2 regions of the Clostridium sp. CTA-19 genome follow, and region 2 is predicted to be linked to the other one. Evidence: riboswitches for the same ligand, from Rfam matches in the RefSeq annotation. Region 2 holds a riboswitch; the other holds the start of a gene.

Region 1 (8,617 bases), on a different contig from region 2:
TATTTATCTCAACCATTTGACCTATTTTAAGATTTTCAAGTATTTCTTCATTAATTGGGGTACAAATAAGCCCTCTTCCATATGTAGCCATAAAATTTATACTCTCACCAGTAACTTTTTCTGCTGCCATTAATAAGTCACCTTCATTTTCTCTATCCTCATCATCTAAAACAATTACCATTTTTCCTATTTTTATATCCTCTATTGCCTCTTCAATTGTATTCATTTTAATCTCCTCCTATATAAACCCATTTTCTTTTAATAAATTTAAAGTTAGATTACTTTCATTACTTTTATATTCCCTAAAATCCATAAGTCTTTTTATATATTTTAAAAGCATATCACATTCTATATTTATAGCTTGTCCGATGCTTTTTTTGAAAATAATACTTTCATCTTTGGTATGTGGTATTATAGAAACTTCAAAGTAATTTTCTTTTAAACTTGAAATAGTTAAGCTTGTTCCATCCAATGTAACTGACCCTTTACATACCATATATTGCAATAATTCATTGCTACATCCAACTTTTATTACAGTGCTATTCCCATGGTTTTCAGCACCTATTATTGTTCCCATACCGTCTATATGTCCACTAACTATATGACCATTAAGTCTACCATTAACAGATAATGCTCTTTCTAAATTCACACTATCTCCCTCTTTTAATTTAGATATATTAGAAAGCTTTAAAGATTCCATCATAACATCTGCAATAAAATAATCTTTTCCTAATTTTGTTGCAGTTAGACATACACCATTTGTACAAATACTATCCCCTATGTTTATATCTTCTATAACTTTCTTACACTTTATTTTAATTACCCTAGATTTATCAACATCTTTAATTGATAAAACCAATCCTATTTCTTCTACTATTCCTGTAAACACCACATCACCTTTTTCTAAATATTTTGAATTATTTAAATATTCAAACTTCTCCTTCTATCAAAATATCATTATCAATTTTTCTCATATTCCATTTTTTGATTTCAAAACATTCTGACACTTTCTCCTTTCCAATACCTTCTACAGCGGTGACACTCTCCCTTCCTCCTATAATTTTAGGACATATAAAAGCATATATTTTATTTGCTATTTTTTCTTCTAATATGCTATAAATTAAATTTCCACCACCTTCTACTAAAATACTATCAATTCCTCTTTTATATAAATTTAAGGTTAAATCAATTAAGTCCACTTTATTTTTATTTTCTTTTGTAACTATAACTTCCACTCCAAGTTCCTTTAATTTTAAAATTTTTTCTTTATCTTTGCATATAGTAGCTATTATAGTTTTACTTTCTTTTGTTTTAACTAAATTACACTCTAATGGAATTTTTAAATTACTATCTACAATTATTTTTATTGGGTTAATACCACCATCCAATCTACATGTAAGCATAGGATTGTCTTTCAAAACAGTATTTATTCCCACCATCACCGCTGTAAATCTATTTCTTAACTTATGAGCATAAATTCTTGATTTCTTTGAACTTATCCATTTTGAATCATAATTTTTAGTAGCAATTTTTCCATCTAAGGTCATTGCCCATTTTATTGCAACAAAAGCTTTATTTTTTATCATGTTATAATTAAAAATTTCATTTATCTCTTTACATTTTTCTTCTAAAACCCCAACTAATACTTCAATTCCATTTTCTCTAAGTTTTTTTACTCCCTTCCCTGAAACTAATGGATTAGGATCTAATGTTCCCACAACCACTCTTTTAAATTTATTCTCTATAATTTTATCTACACAAGGTGGAGTTTTACCATAATGACAACATGGCTCTAATGTCACATATATAGTAGCATCTTTTAGGATTTCTCTTGATGACTCTATAGCATTAATTTCAGCATGAGGTTGTCCAAATTTTTCATGATAGCCTTGTGATATTATTCTATTTTCTTTTACAATTACAGCTCCAACAAGTGGATTAGGGTTTACTTTTCCTTCTCCAAATTTCGCAAGTCTTATTGCCTTTTCCATAAAGAATTCATCCATTTTATCACTCCTTATCAATTCATTTATTTAAAATATAAATAAGAAATGCCCCAGGCAAATTTCACCCAGGGCATATATTAATTGTACAAATTAGAATTAGCATTCCAAATAATTTATTTTTAAACAAAAATTATTTAAATTATATTTAAAATTTAAAGCTCCAAGCCATTGGCTCAGAGCATTGAAATTCAAAAAATATAAAACCTAATCAATTCTAATATTTTCTCTTCTTTCATCCAGACTTTACTGTCGGCCTTGGAATTTCACCAAATCATGCTAAAATAGCTCGCGGGCTTTACCGCCGGTAAGGAATTTCACCTTGCCCTGAAGATAATTTATTCAACTTTTGAAATTATTATAACATTTAGACATAAACTTGTCAATAAAATCCTATACTTTTTCTATAGACTTCCAAAAACATTATTTAAAAGTTAAGTTTTCTTCCATTCTATCTGATCCTAATATAGTATTTTTAAAAACTTCTTTTCCATTTTCAATATACTCATCTGGTTCTATAAGTGACGGTGAAAAATGAGTTAATATAAGTTTTTTAACTTTACCTTCCTTAGCTAATGATGCTGCTTCTCTAAAAATCATATGTTTATTTTTTATAGCTTTTTCTATATCATCATCACTGCCATAAGTACCTTCACAAATAAATAAGTCGCTACCTTTTATAAATTCTTTTATAGAACTTATTGGACGGCTGTCTGTTATATAACTTAATTTCAAACCCTTTCTTTCATCTCCTAAAACCATATCACTAAAATATAATTTCCCTTCAAATTCATAACTATTGTACTTTTGAAGTTTGCTCCAAAGTATTTTAGGTACATTATTATTAATCGCTTTATCCACATCAAATTTTCTTTTTCTATTTATGTAAAAACCATATCCTAAGCAAGGTGATGAATGTTCTAAATCTATCATGCTTATTTCTATATCAGAATAATCATTAGTAAGTTCAAATTTATCTTTTAATTCAAACTTTAAATTTTTCTTAGGTGCCTCTATCACTTTGATTTCATAAGGCAAATATGGACAAATAACACTTAATCCTTCAATTGTATCCTTTATTCCTTCTGGTCCTATTATAATAAGCTCTTCTTCTCTACCACTATTGCCAATAGTGGATAAAAGCCCTGGTAATCCTACTATATGATCTCCATGTATATGTGTTATGCATATAATATCAATGGATTTAAATCCAGATTTAGCAAGTCTCATTGATACCTGTGTGCCTTCACCACAATCTATTAGTATTTTTCTTCCTTTATAATTTATTAGTAATGAAGCTAAATTTCTAAAGGGCATTGGCATTCCACCTCCACAACCTAATAAAGTAACATTTATCATATATATTCTCCTTTAACATATGGTTTTTAATTTTTATTATCACATTTTTTTAATAAGTCAAAAAATATATTTGTATCTTCCTCTCCATGTCCAATCCATAAATTTAATATATTAGAATGATATTTTTCTTTTATAAGGGTAATATCTGCATTTCCCCCAAACCCACGTACTCTCTCCACAAAATTATATGCACATTCCTTAGGAACTAGCTCATCTAAATCCCCATGAAGACAGAACACTGGAAACTCAGGTTTTTCAGTAACTAAATTTAATGGATTAACTTTACCTTCATATTTAGTTCCACCTAAATATCCATTTAAATATTTTTGAGCTCTTTTAGATGTAAACTTAGAAAAATCTAACACACCACTTATTGCAAAAAATGCCTTAAATATAGATGGATCTATTTCATATCTTTCTTGAAGTTTTTTGTTAAAAACTAAATTTGCTCCAAGTTCTGAGCCTGCTGAAAAACCTATAACTATAACATCATCACAATCTGACATGTGCCAATATCTTTCTAAAAAATCTTGAAAACCTAAAAATACGTCTTCTATTTGGCAGGGATATTTATATTTAGGTGCTAATCTATATGCTGGAAGTACTACAGTATATCCCTTTTTAGCAAAAAACTTCGCTATAGCTTTAAATGAAAATGGATTTCCAGACATCCATCCTCCACCATGTATAAAATATATCAAAGTACGTTTTTTAGGCTTATGTCCTTCTAATATTAAGGTATATTTTCTATGATTATGACCATACTTCACTTTATGAATTTTGTATTCGTTATCTTTATATTTATTCCATATCATCATTCTTACTCCCAAAGCAAGAACTGTTAATTTCTCATCAAAAGTCATCTCAAATTACACCCCTTATTTAGGTCTTAGTCAACTAAAAATAAATTTTCTATAATTATAATACTACTTTAATCGACAGTTTTATATAGTTTTTTCATTTTTTAGAAAGTATATTGTTTACTAATTATTAAGCATATGAATTTTTTAAAAATTCAGTTACTAATTTCAAAAAATTAATACATTTATGTATTTTTTCTTAAAACAGTGCTATATATTAATATTATTTTAGTTTCTATTAAAATTATATTTTATATACCATTTATTAATTTATTCATTATCTAAAATAAAAATTGAATATTTTTATATTTAAATCATATTACAATATATATTATTATAACGCTTAATAATAAAAGGTGTCTAAACCATATGTTTTTAGACACCTTTTCATATATTTTATTCAAAAAAATTCACTTTTCCATCTAAAGAGTAATAACCCTTAACTATTTTCACACTACCATTAGTTAACTTTTCACTAATTATAGAATCTTTTTTTACTATTGAAGCTGAATTTTCTATATTTAACTTAATAGCTTCTTCGATAGAATTACTATTCTTTATACTAGGTTCTATCTTTTTCAAAAGTCCTGTTAAATTATGAGAATATACAGTTCTATTATTTAACATATCATAAGCTGATATAACAGCTCCACAATCTTCATGCCCCATTACAACAATAAGCGGTGTTTCAAGATACTTTACTGCATATTCAATAGATGCTAAGGCATCTTCATTCACTACATTACCTGCCAATCTTACCTCAAAAATTTCTCCAAGTCCTACATTAAAAATTAATGATGGGCTTATTCTAGAATCAGAACAAGTTAATATTACTGCATATGGGTGTTGTCCGTTTTTCAATTCATCTCGTCGTTTTTTATGTACATTATTTAAATTAGATATATCATTAACAAATCTTTCATTTCCTTCTTTAAGCATTTTTAGGGCTTTTTCTGGTGTATTAACATCTACCATTAAATCTGTCGTCTGGCTAACATCTGTCATAACATCTTTTGCTCCTTCTCTTATGTAAAATAATATAAATGTTGTACTTAGAAATACTATTAGACTTATTAATACTATATCAAATCTTTTCTTCATTGGATATAATCTCCTTATAATATTTTTTTAATTTTATTTGAATTTTATTTGAATTTTTTATGTATTTTTTTATTTTATCAATATATACTTCAGTAATATATTTAAAGTAGATTCTTTGTTTTATTTAATTGTATTTTATGCCGTTAACTTTAAACTATTCAATATTGAGCCTTATCTTATATAGTAAGATATGCTATGAATCACTTAAAATTTAATGCTATATTTTTATGAAAATATTTTAAAGCTATTGAATAAATTTAAATTGGATCGTGTCTCCCTATATATCTAACAACTTCATATATAGGAATTATTAATATAAAATATGTTAATCATTTTTTTAAATACAAAAGAATCATCTAAACAAGTAATATTAAATACTTTTTAGATGATTCTTTTAATAAAATATTTTTATTTACATTTAGTTTTTCTTCTTTAGCTCATTTAAATCTTCCAATCCAAAATCCACCTCTTCTAAAGAAAAATTTCCAAGTTCTAGCTCTTCACTACTTTTTTTCTTTAATGTATCATAAAACTCATAACCTAAACTAAATATTTCTTCACTTTTTTCCTTTTTAATCATTGAAAATAATAAATCTTCACCATTTGAATATTTACCTTTTTTTAAATAATACTTTAAAACCATTTTTTCTGTTTCTATGGGAAGTTCATATTGAGAAAGTTTTGAAACTATAACATCTACTTTTTCATTGCCATTGAAAATATTCATTTCACAATCATTATTTACTAGATACAAGTATAAATTTAAGCTTTTAACAAAACAATCATATCCTTCATTGCCATTATTACCACTTAAATAAATATATCCTTTTACACTTAAAAGTTCCGCAACTACCTCACATCTAATATCAAAAGTAGATTTATTTAATAGTAATAATTCTATAATACTGTCGTAAGACATTCTTTCTACCTTATCAAGATCAAATCCGAATATTTCTTTACATGCCTTATTTATTTCATCTATTGCCTCTTCACTTTTATTTTCTTTTTTTAAAAATTCTACCTTTTTTATAAGTTCTGTCATTCTTTCAACTACTTTTAATATATAATCATTTTTTAAGGCCATAAAAATTCTCCTCTCATATTTTTTAAATATATATTATTAAACCTTAAATATATTTATATTTTACTCCTTTCATACAGAGATTTACAAGCTTTAAAGCTAATCTATATTAAATATTACTTGAATATTAGGTAATTGAATACGCTAAAATATAAATTAGAACTAATATATTTGTAGATTTATTTCACTATATTAATTTTAAAACTTATTTTTATAAAATACTTGACTCTAACACTATGTTATAGCTTAACATTAGTTTTGTAATGAAAATATATTTTCTATAAAAAATTTAAAAGGAATGATTATTTTGTACAAAGTAAAAGAAGTTCAGTCAATCACTGGTGTTACCATACGTATGCTTCATCACTATGATAAGATAAATCTTTTAAATCCTAGTAGTAAAAGCGACGCTGGATATAGACTTTACAATGATAATGATCTTGAAAAATTACAACAAATAATGTTTTTTAGAGAACTTGATTTTTCTCTTGAAGAAATAAAAGAAATACTTTCAAGCCCTAAATTCAATAAAAATACAGCTCTTGAAAATCATAAAAAAATTCTTACAGAAAGAAAAACAAGATTAGAAAATTTAATAAAAATAATTGATAACACATTAGAAAAAGGAGTAGATAATATGAGTAATAACGAAAACTTTAAAGCTTTTGATACAACTGAAATAGAAAATTATAAAAATAAATATAAAAAAGAGGTAGAAGCTAAATACAGTCATACTGATGCTTATAAAGAATATAAGAAAAAAACCTTTAAATATGGAAAAAATGATTGGCAAAATATAATGGAAAAAGGTGATATAATCTTTAAAAATCTTGCTAATCTTATGGATAAATCTCCTAGTGATATAGAAGTTCAAACTGAAATTGAAAATTGGAGAAATCATATAACAAATAACTTTTATGATTGCACCATAGAAATCTTTCAATCCTTAGGTGAAATGTATGTAAATGATACTCGATTTACTGAAAATATAGATAAACACAAAAGCGGTCTATCAAACTTTATAAATGAAGCAATAAAAATTTACTGTGAAAATAATAAGTAAATAAAATTTAAATCTTCTTCCTATGATTAAGACTATATAAAAAGATAGCTATTGCAAAACTAGTTAAATATTAGTAAAGCAATAGCTCTTTTTACATGAATTTATACTATTATTAATTATATTTTACATGTAATAGCTGTTTTATATTATCTTTATTTAAAAACTCCTTGTAAAGTTCTTTTATGATTGGGTTTTCATGAGATTTTCTTATCTTACTTTCCTTATCTTTTTCATATATTATTTTCATACGTTCTTCTAATTTTTCTTTACAAGATTTAATATATGGCTGTCCACCACCATCAATACATCCTCCTGGGCATGCCATAATCTCTATAAAGTCATATTTACATATACCATTTTTTACTTCTTCCATAATTTTTTTAGCATTTTTTAATGAACTAACCACTGCTACCTCTATTTTATTATCACCTAACTCTATAGTAGCTTCTTTAATTCCATCAAGCCCTCTTACATCTTTAAAGTCCAATTCGTTTAATATTTTATTACAACTCCATTCATAGGCAGTTCTTAAAGCTGCTTCCATAACTCCCCCACTTGTCCCAAATAACATACCTGCTCCAGTTGATATGCCTAATGGATTATCAAATTCTTCTTCTTTAAGGTTTATTATGTCAATTGAGCTTTCTCTAATTAACTTTGCTAATTCTCTTGTGGTAATTACAATATCCACATCACCTTTTAGTTCTTTTCTTTTTGCTTCATATTTTTTTGCTATACATGGCATTATAGATACTACTACCATATTCTCTTTTTTCATTTTATATTTATCTACTAAATAACTTTTTACAATGGCACCAAACATTTGTTGTGGAGATTTACATGATGATATATACTTTAATTCATCTTTATAATTCATTTCTGCAAATCTAATCCATGCTGGACAACAACTTGTTATTAATGGTAGTTTGTTTTTTTCTTTAAATCTGTTTATAAACTCTTTAGCTTCTTCCATTATTGTTAAGTCAGCAGAAAAATTTGTATCAAAAACTTTATTAAAATTTAACATTTTAAGTGCAGCAACTATTTTACCTGTTGTTATAATATCACCGCTAACTCCAAATTCTTCACATAATGCTACTCTTACTGCAGGTGCTATTTGAGCTACAACAAATTTTTCTTTATCTTCTAC
Region 2 (8,617 bases):
ACAGAAGAAATTAAGATATCTCTTGAAAAAGCTACAACATTAACAGAGATAGAAGATATATATAGACCTTATAAACCTAAAAAAAGAACAAGAGCAACAATAGCGGTAGAGAAAGGATTAACACCACTAGCAGAAGTAATATTTGATGGAAGTTTCAATAGTGATATAAATGAATATGCATCACAGTTCTTAAATGAAGAAAAAGGAGTAAAATCCATTGATGAAGCATTTCAAGGTGCAATGGATATTATAAGTGAAAAAATATCTGATATGGCAGAATACAGAAAGTATATAAGAACATTAATTTTTAAAGAAGGATATATAGAAACTAAAGGTGATTCAAAAGAGCCTACGCCATACGAAATGTATTATGATTATAAGGAAGAGGTTAAGAAAATACCATCTCATAGGATTTTAGCTATAAATAGAGGTGAAAAAGAAAAAATTCTTTCAGTTAAAATCACTTGTGAGGTAGATAAAATAATTGCCTACTTAAAAAATAAAACATTAAAAGGAAATGGTAGAACAGATTCATATATAGAAAAATCTGTAGAAGATAGTTTAAAAAGATTAATTTATCCATCAATAGAAAGAGAAATAAGAGGAGATTTAACAGATAAAGGAGAAGTAGGTGCTATTGACATATTTAAAGCAAACCTAAAGGCATTATTAATGATATCACCTATAAAAGGTAAAACTGTAATGGGATTTGATCCAGGGTTTAGGACTGGTTGCAAAATTGCTATATTAGATGAAACAGGAAAGTTTTTAGAAAACACAGCAGTTTTTGCTACAGCAGGTAGCAAAGAAAAGGTTAAAGAATCTATAAACACATTAAAGGACTTATGCATAAAACATGATGTAGATGTTATTTCTTTAGGTAATGGAACAGCTAGTAGAGAATCAGAAGAAGTTTTAGCTGAAGTGATAAAGGCTGTTAAATCAGAAATAGGAAAAGATATATATTATGTTGTAGTTTCAGAAGCAGGAGCATCAGTTTATTCGGCATCAAAACTTGCAACAGAAGAATATCCAGAGTTAGATGTAACTGTTAGAGGTGCTATATCTATAGGACGAAGATTGCAAGACCCTCTAGCTGAACTTGTTAAAATAGACCCTAAATCAATAGGGGTAGGTCAATATCAACATGATGTTACTCCTAAAAAGTTGGATGAGTCATTAAAAGGAGTAGTAGAAGACTGTGTAAATAATGTAGGGGTAGATTTAAATGTAGCTACACCATCATTATTATCATATATATCAGGGGTTAATGGAACTATAGCTAAGAATATAGTTTCATATAGAGAGGAAAATGGTAAGTTTACAACTAGAAAGGAACTCTTAAAAGTAAAAAGATTAGGAGCTAAAGCTTTTGAACAATGTGCAGGATTTTTAAGAGTTATGGAAAGCAGTGAGCCATTAGACAATACTTCAGTTCACCCTGAAAGTTATAATGCATGTAAAAAACTTCTAGACATATTAAATTACTCTAAGGAAGATATAAAAAAAGGTAATTTATTAGATATAGACTCTAAAGTAAAAGATTTATGTGAAGTTAAATTAGCAGAGGAAATAGGAGTTGGAGTTCCAACATTACAAGATATAATAAAAGAAATAAAAAAACCAGGAAGAGATCCAAGAGAAGAACTACCAAAACCTATATTTAAAAGTGGTGTAGTAGAAATGAGAGATTTAAAACCAGGAATGCTTTTAATGGGAACAGTTAGGAATGTATCAGATTTTGGTGCTTTTGTAGATATAGGGGTTCATCAAGATGGATTAGTGCATATAAGTCAATTAAGTGATAAGTTTGTAAAACATCCATTAGATGTTGTAAAAGTAGGGGATATTGTAGAAGTTAGTATTTTGGAAGTAGATGAGAAAAGAAAAAGGATTTCACTTTCTATGAAAAAAAGCTAATTTCAAATTTAAATATAGGCATATAAATATGTCTATTTTTATTTTATATGTAAAGACTTTTAATTGATGAAGATATAAATTAAAAATTTAATTTATATCTTTAAATATAGGGTTCCAAGTTTACTTTTAAAATTATCCATTCCAAAACTTGGATACCCCAAATAGTGAGACATGCTCTGAAGCACTTGGAATTCAACACTATATTTTGTATAAAAATATTTTAAAATTATTGAATAAATTTAAATTTGAGCTTGTTTCTCTATAATTATATGCAAATTATAAATATAATTAAAATTAAGATATATACAATAAGATAAAACAGTGATTAATATTGAGGTAAGTAGGGCAAAATAAAGAAGAATGTCTAAAAATGATATAAAATGCAGAAATAAAACAGAATTTAATTATTGATTTTTGCATTAAATAGCTGTATTTTTATAATGTTTTAAATAAAAAATTTAGAGTTTATAAATAAAGTTTAAAATTAGTTAATTAATAAAAAAATAAATTTTAGATTTATAAAGTTATTATATTTTTAGTGGGAGAGAGATAATATGGAAAAGTACTTATTTGCTGGAATTTGCCATAATATAATTATATGTAAGCCAGATTTAGAAATACATAATATAGACTTAAGAAAAATAGAAGTAGATTTAGATAAGAAAGTGGATTTAACTTTTTATGATAAAAAGGAATCAGATAAAGTTATATTATATACATTAAAAGAAGATATTTTACTTGAAGGGTTTAAAGACTTTATTGAATCTCAGCTAAAAATGTACAATTTAACTGATGATGAAAATAAAGAGATACTAATAAAACTGCAATCCGCAGAAGATGCTAATGACATAGTAAATATGGCTAAAAACAATGAATGCAGAGAAATAAGCTATGAAAGTGCTTTAGAACATTTATATTTAGAAGGTGGCAGAGATATTAGAATTTGCTATGAATGTATAGCATTTTTAAAGGAAGCATTTAGCACTGAAGTAAATAAAAATTTTCCTGAGTATATAGAAAATCTTATAAAAAAATCTGCAAGATACAATCAAATATCTGGCACTATTAGAGTTTTCGTTGAGTAAATAATATTATATTGTTTTTTTTGAAAAATTAATATATAATTAGTTTAAAACAATAAACAATTTAATACTCTTCAGGGCGGGGTGTAATTCCCCACCGGCGGTAAAGCCCGCGAGCCTTATGGCATGATTCGGTTAAATTCCGAAGCCGACAGTACAGTCTGGATGAAAGAAGATTAATACAAGCGTTACTATAGATATAGTTATCTCGCCCTAACATTTATGTTAGGGTTTTTTATGCTGTATTGATTCCTAGAAGTGTATAATAGGGGGTATTTTTAAATGAAACAAGAAAAAAAACTAAACAAAATGATTAAAATTTCATTACTATCTGCTATTGCATTTATACTTATGTATGTGGAAATTCCAGTAATACCTGCATTTCCATGGTTGAGAATGGATTTAAGCGATGTTCCAGCGCTTATGGGTGCATTTGCTTTTGGACCTTTAATTGGAGTAATAATAGAATTATTTAAAAATATTTTAATAATATTGTTTAAAGGAACAGCAACAGGATTAGTCGGGGAATTAGCAAACTTTTTAGTAGGAATCTCATTAGTATTACCAGCATCAATTATTTATCATAGAAAAAAAAGTAAAAAGACTGCTATTATAGGAATGATATTAGGATTTTTATCTATAGAAGTAGTTGCTATACTAGTAAATATATATATATTATTACCAGCTTTTGGCATGCATATGGCAGGAAAAGAATTAATTAATTATATAGTATTTGGATTAATACCTTTTAATGGAGTAAAATCAATAATAGTTTCATTTACAACATTTTTATTATATAAAAGGTTATCTATTACATTGTTTAAGGTAGAACCAATGCTTGGAGAACCTAAAAAAGTTTAATTGTAGATATAAAAGCAGATTGAAAATCTAATCAATCTGCTTTTTATAATATTATAAAATTATTATATATCATATTTCCACATTATATATCCATCTTCTTTAGGATTATCATAATAATTTTTTCTAATCCCTTCAACTTTAAAGCCATAGCCTTCATATAATTTTTGTGCAGCAATATTTGAAGCACGAACCTCTAAAGTCATAGAATTTGCTCCGGCATCTTTACATTTTTCTAAAAGTGCATCCATAATAATATGGCTATAACCTAAACCTCTGTAATTAGGGTGGATAGCTATATTAGTTATATGGGCTTCATCAAAAATAACCCAGGCACCAGCAAAACCTATATGTTTATCCTGTAATTTTAAAACTACATAATTAGCATAGGAATTAGAAAGTTCCTTTTTTATAGATTCTAAACTCCAAGGACTATGAAAACTTAATTCAGATATTTCTTCTATACCAAAAATATTATTTTCATTAATATTTTCAACTGACAAATTATCCATTATTTTTCATGCGCTCCTCATATTCACGTTCAGCTTGAGAAAGTCTTAAATAAAGTGGTGCTGAAGTGTATATATCATCTTTTATTCCCTCATTAAGGAGGTTTAATCCTACTTCACCTAATGAAGAAGCTTTTGCAACATTTAAATGACATGGTGCAATATAACAATTTGTAACGGAACTTAATAATTGATTTTCATATTTAGAAGTTCCATCACCTATAAAATAAACTTTTTTATTTTCAGCTTTAACTTTTTGTATAAGATCTTCTATAGATAAAATCATTGGCTCTGTCAAAGCCTTTAGACTATTATTTTCAAAACTATAAAGAGCAGTATATACATTGCCACGTAAAGCATCCATTATAGGACATATAATTCCATCAGCAAAATATAAATTATTTGCAAGTCCATCTAAAGTTGAAACAGATACAAAAGGCTTATTTAAAGCCTGTGCTAATCCTTTTATTGTAGACATTCCAACTCTAAGACCAGTAAATGAGCCTGGTCCTTTAGAAACAACAAACCCATCAACATCATTTAATGTTAAATTTGTATTTTTAAAAAGTTGGTCAATCATTGGCATAAGAATTGATGAATGCTGTTTTTTATTATTAATATTAATTTCACCAATTAGTGCATCATTTTTTAGTAGTGCAGCTGTAGCGCATTCTGTTGCACAATCTAAGCTAAGAATTATCATAGTGTTAACTCCTTTATATAATCATATCTTTTACCTTGATGTTTAATAGTTACTTTTCTAAATGAAGACCCTAATTGAGGTACTTTCTCAAGTAATATAGTTAAATTGTCTTGAGGAATTAATTCTTCAATGTAGTTAGCCCATTCTATAACGCTAACGCCATTGCCAAATATATATTCATCAAAGCCAATAGCAGCTATTTCATCAGGATCGTTTACTCTATAAACATCAAAATGATAAAATTTTAATCTTCCATCGTCATATTCGTTAACAATGTTAAAGGTGGGACTAGTTATACTTTCATTTATTTCAAGACCTAGGGCAATTCCTTTAGTTAAATGAGTTTTTCCAGTTCCTAAATCACCAATAAGGCAAATAATGTCCCCACTATTGCAAAGCTTGCCAATTTGAATACCGAGTTTTTGAGTTTCTTCTACAGTATTAACGATAAATTCCATTACGTTCACCTCATATAATATTTTAGCCCAAAAATAATAAAAAGAAAAGAAAATACACAAACTCTTAATTTTTTATTAGTTTTATAATAGTAAAATTTGTACATATTATATTTATAAAGAAATAAAGTGAAAATGTTACAAATAAAGTTTATTTAAATATATATTTTAGTAAAGATTTTATGCTAATTAACATAAGCTAAATAGAGCTATAAATTTAAAATAGCAATATCCACTTGATATTTATAAAGTTTAGAAAATAATGTATAATTAAATAATATATAATATTCTGAAAAAAGTATTATTAATATAAATTTAAACTATAAACTAGTATTTTATACACTGATTAATGAAAGAATATTAAGAAAATACAATTGATTACGAAAATTACCATAACTATCCATTAATGCATGGTTTTGTTTAACTTAAAAATTCTAAGTTAATAATGATGTAAATAAAAATTATAAATTGGAATCCTCTATGGCGTTTAATAACAGATTTAAAATAATTAAAAAATAAAGTGTAAATTTTGCAGTCTTATAGTGAAACAAGCTCGCATTTAAATTTATTTGTGAAGTGTAAAAAAACTTTGGTCTAAATATATTTTTATATTTAAGATATTTACGAGTATGTATTCACTTTAGAGGTATTAAAAATCTATGAAATAAGATTTTGAAACCTTATAAAAACTAAAAATAAAATAGAGATAGGGAGGAAAAAAATGTTTGTAAGTAACTTGATGTTAACCAGAGATAAGTTAGTAACGGCTTTGCCCAAAATGACTATAGGTGAAGCTTTAGAACTTATGGAAAAACACGGATTTCTATCAATTCCAGTAGCAGAAGGGGATGAATTTCTAGGTGTCATATCAAAAGAAAAAATCTATACTTATTATTATGAAAAAAGTGTAGAAAGAGAATGTCTTTTATCAGATTTTTTAGTGGAAAATGTAATGAGAACTGATGTTCCAGTTATAAAACCATTGGAACAAGTTGAAGAAGCTGCATATTTTTTAGAAACTAAAAATGTTTCTTTTTTAGCAGTAGTAGACAATAGAGAAGTATTTAAAGGCATAGTAACTCACTATGGAATATTTCATCAATTCACAGAATTGTTTGGTTTAAATAAGGGTAATCGTTTAGCTGTAATAGCTCATGACATTCCAGGCCAAATATCAAAGTTATCTAAAATAATAACAGAAAACAAAGGTGACATAATGAGTTTTGTAGTAGTAGATCCTAAAAGCAAAACAGAAGTTAAAGAAATTGTAGTAAGGCTAAAAACAGATAATTTCGATGAAATATTATCAAAAGTTAAATCAGCAGGATTTAAAATTTTATAGTTTAAATAAAGTCATACCTAAACTTTAGGTGTGATTTTATTTTGAAAATATATTGACAAAACATAAAATGTTATGCTAGAATATTTATTGTTATAGGGGTATAGCTCAATTGGTAGAGTAGCGGTCTCCAAAACCGTTGGTTCCGGGTTCAAGTCCTCGTGCCCCTGCCATGAAATCAGTAGCAAAGCTACTGATTTTTTTATGCAGAAAAACAAATAAATCTTACCTATAATAATAATAAAAACTAAAATATTAAAAAATTATACCACTCACTTTAGTTTGTAGATACTGAAATTATAATTCTATAAAATATCATTTAAAAATTTTAGTACATCCAAATGAATATCATCTTTATTTAGTTCGTTTAAAAGTTCATGTCTTGCACCAGGATATAAAATCATATCTACGGAGTTTATTCCATGGTGCAGTAAACTTTTTTGCAATTTTTTAACACCATTACCCATAAGCCCAACAGGATCTTCACTTCCACTTATAAGTAATATAGGTAAAGATTTAGGAATCATAGATAAATTTTCACTTTTATGATTACGTTTTAGTCCTTTTAATAAGTAATAAAAATATGAATTAGAATGTATAGCTCCACATAAAGGGTCATCTATATATTTATCGACTTCTGCTGTATTTCTAGTGAGCCAATCAAAATTTGTTCTTATAGGTTTAAATTTATTATTAAAATTACCAAAACTTAATTTGTCCATAAATTTAGCAGGGGTTTTCTCACCATGTTTTTTCATTTGATATTTAGCTAGTTTTTCTGCAAAAGAAAATAATAGTTTTTGATTACCATTACTTCCACATAAGATTAAGCCATTAAGTTCTTTGCCAAAAAGTTCAGAATATCGAAGAGATAAAAAAGAGCCCATACTATGGCCGAAAAGAAATATAGGAAGATTAGGATTTTCTTTTTTTATTAATTCCGTTACATCTTTTAAATTATCTACCATTAAATGAAAAGCATCACCTTTCCCCATATAACCTAAATTATTAGGGCTAGTTTTGCCATGACCTCGATGGTCATTTGCATAAACAATAAATCCATTATCATTTAAAAGCTTAGCAAAATTATCGTATCTAAGTCCATGTTCTGCCATACCATGAGAAATTTGAACTATTCCTTTAGGTGAAGAAACGTCACAGTCCCATTTATAAATATGAATATTTTTATCTTTTTTGTCCTTTATAAAAAATGTACTTAAAGTCATAATATCAATCCCTTCTCTAGTTTTAATATTAATAAATTTTATGATCGATTATATTGAAATAAACCAATTATCGCAATATATAGGGTTCCAAGTTGACTTTTTAAATTATCCATTCCAAAACTTGGATACCTAAAATAGTGAGACATGCTCTGAATCACTTAGAATTCAACACTACATTTTGTATGAAAATATTTTAAAGTTGTTGAATAAATTTAAATTGGAGATTGTATCCCTATACAATAGGGATACAATCTCAAACTTAAATTTATACATTAAGAAAATTTTTTAGTGTATAAATTTAAGCCATAAGGTGTACCCTATATAATATAATATACCAAAATATATTAAATTTAATAATCATAGGTAAATAAAAAGTATAATAAAACTAATTATATAGTATAAAACTACACATAATATAATAAAATTTACAAAAAGTTAGTTTAAAAAATCAGAAAATTTGATATAATATAAATATAGAAAAAATTATACAAAATTTATGATATAAGCGTTTTTTATAGTACATAA

Evidence for each region. A riboswitch is a leader RNA that binds a small molecule or an ion and turns the genes downstream of it on or off. The one in region 2 is predicted to bind FMN.
Region 1: it holds a riboswitch for FMN, as region 2 does, so the genes downstream of both, ribD (bifunctional diaminohydroxyphosphoribosylaminopyrimidine deaminase/5-amino-6-(5-phosphoribosylamino)uracil reductase RibD) here and ACYUE0_RS08890 (ECF transporter S component) in region 2, are expected to answer to the same signal.

Annotation. Positions count from the first base shown of each region.
Region 1 is NZ_BAAABH010000002.1:194,199-202,815, forward strand. Features, by position in the region: gene ACYUE0_RS02080 (bifunctional 3,4-dihydroxy-2-butanone-4-phosphate synthase/GTP cyclohydrolase II) at 1-226, opposite strand, end outside; gene ACYUE0_RS02085 (riboflavin synthase) at 239-889, opposite strand; gene ribD (bifunctional diaminohydroxyphosphoribosylaminopyrimidine deaminase/5-amino-6-(5-phosphoribosylamino)uracil reductase RibD) at 930-2,006, opposite strand; FMN riboswitch at 2,227-2,342, opposite strand; gene ACYUE0_RS02095 (ribonuclease Z) at 2,427-3,362, opposite strand; gene ACYUE0_RS02100 (alpha/beta hydrolase) at 3,389-4,225, opposite strand; gene ACYUE0_RS02105 (carbonic anhydrase) at 4,619-5,323, opposite strand; gene ACYUE0_RS02110 (DUF6483 family protein) at 5,742-6,407, opposite strand; gene ACYUE0_RS02115 (MerR family transcriptional regulator) at 6,709-7,467, shown strand; gene ACYUE0_RS02120 (NADH-dependent [FeFe] hydrogenase, group A6) at 7,580-8,617, opposite strand, start outside.
Region 2 is NZ_BAAABH010000013.1:25,062-33,678, reverse strand. Features, by position in the region: gene ACYUE0_RS08900 (Tex family protein) at 1-1,920, shown strand, start outside; gene ACYUE0_RS08895 (hypothetical protein) at 2,475-3,005, shown strand; FMN riboswitch at 3,069-3,183, shown strand; gene ACYUE0_RS08890 (ECF transporter S component) at 3,285-3,863, shown strand; gene rimI (ribosomal protein S18-alanine N-acetyltransferase) at 3,926-4,372, opposite strand; gene tsaB (tRNA (adenosine(37)-N6)-threonylcarbamoyltransferase complex dimerization subunit type 1 TsaB) at 4,365-5,072, opposite strand; gene tsaE (tRNA (adenosine(37)-N6)-threonylcarbamoyltransferase complex ATPase subunit type 1 TsaE) at 5,069-5,530, opposite strand; gene ACYUE0_RS08870 (CBS domain-containing protein) at 6,249-6,869, shown strand; tRNA gene ACYUE0_RS08865 (tRNA-Trp) at 6,964-7,039, shown strand; gene ACYUE0_RS08860 (lysophospholipase) at 7,172-8,092, opposite strand.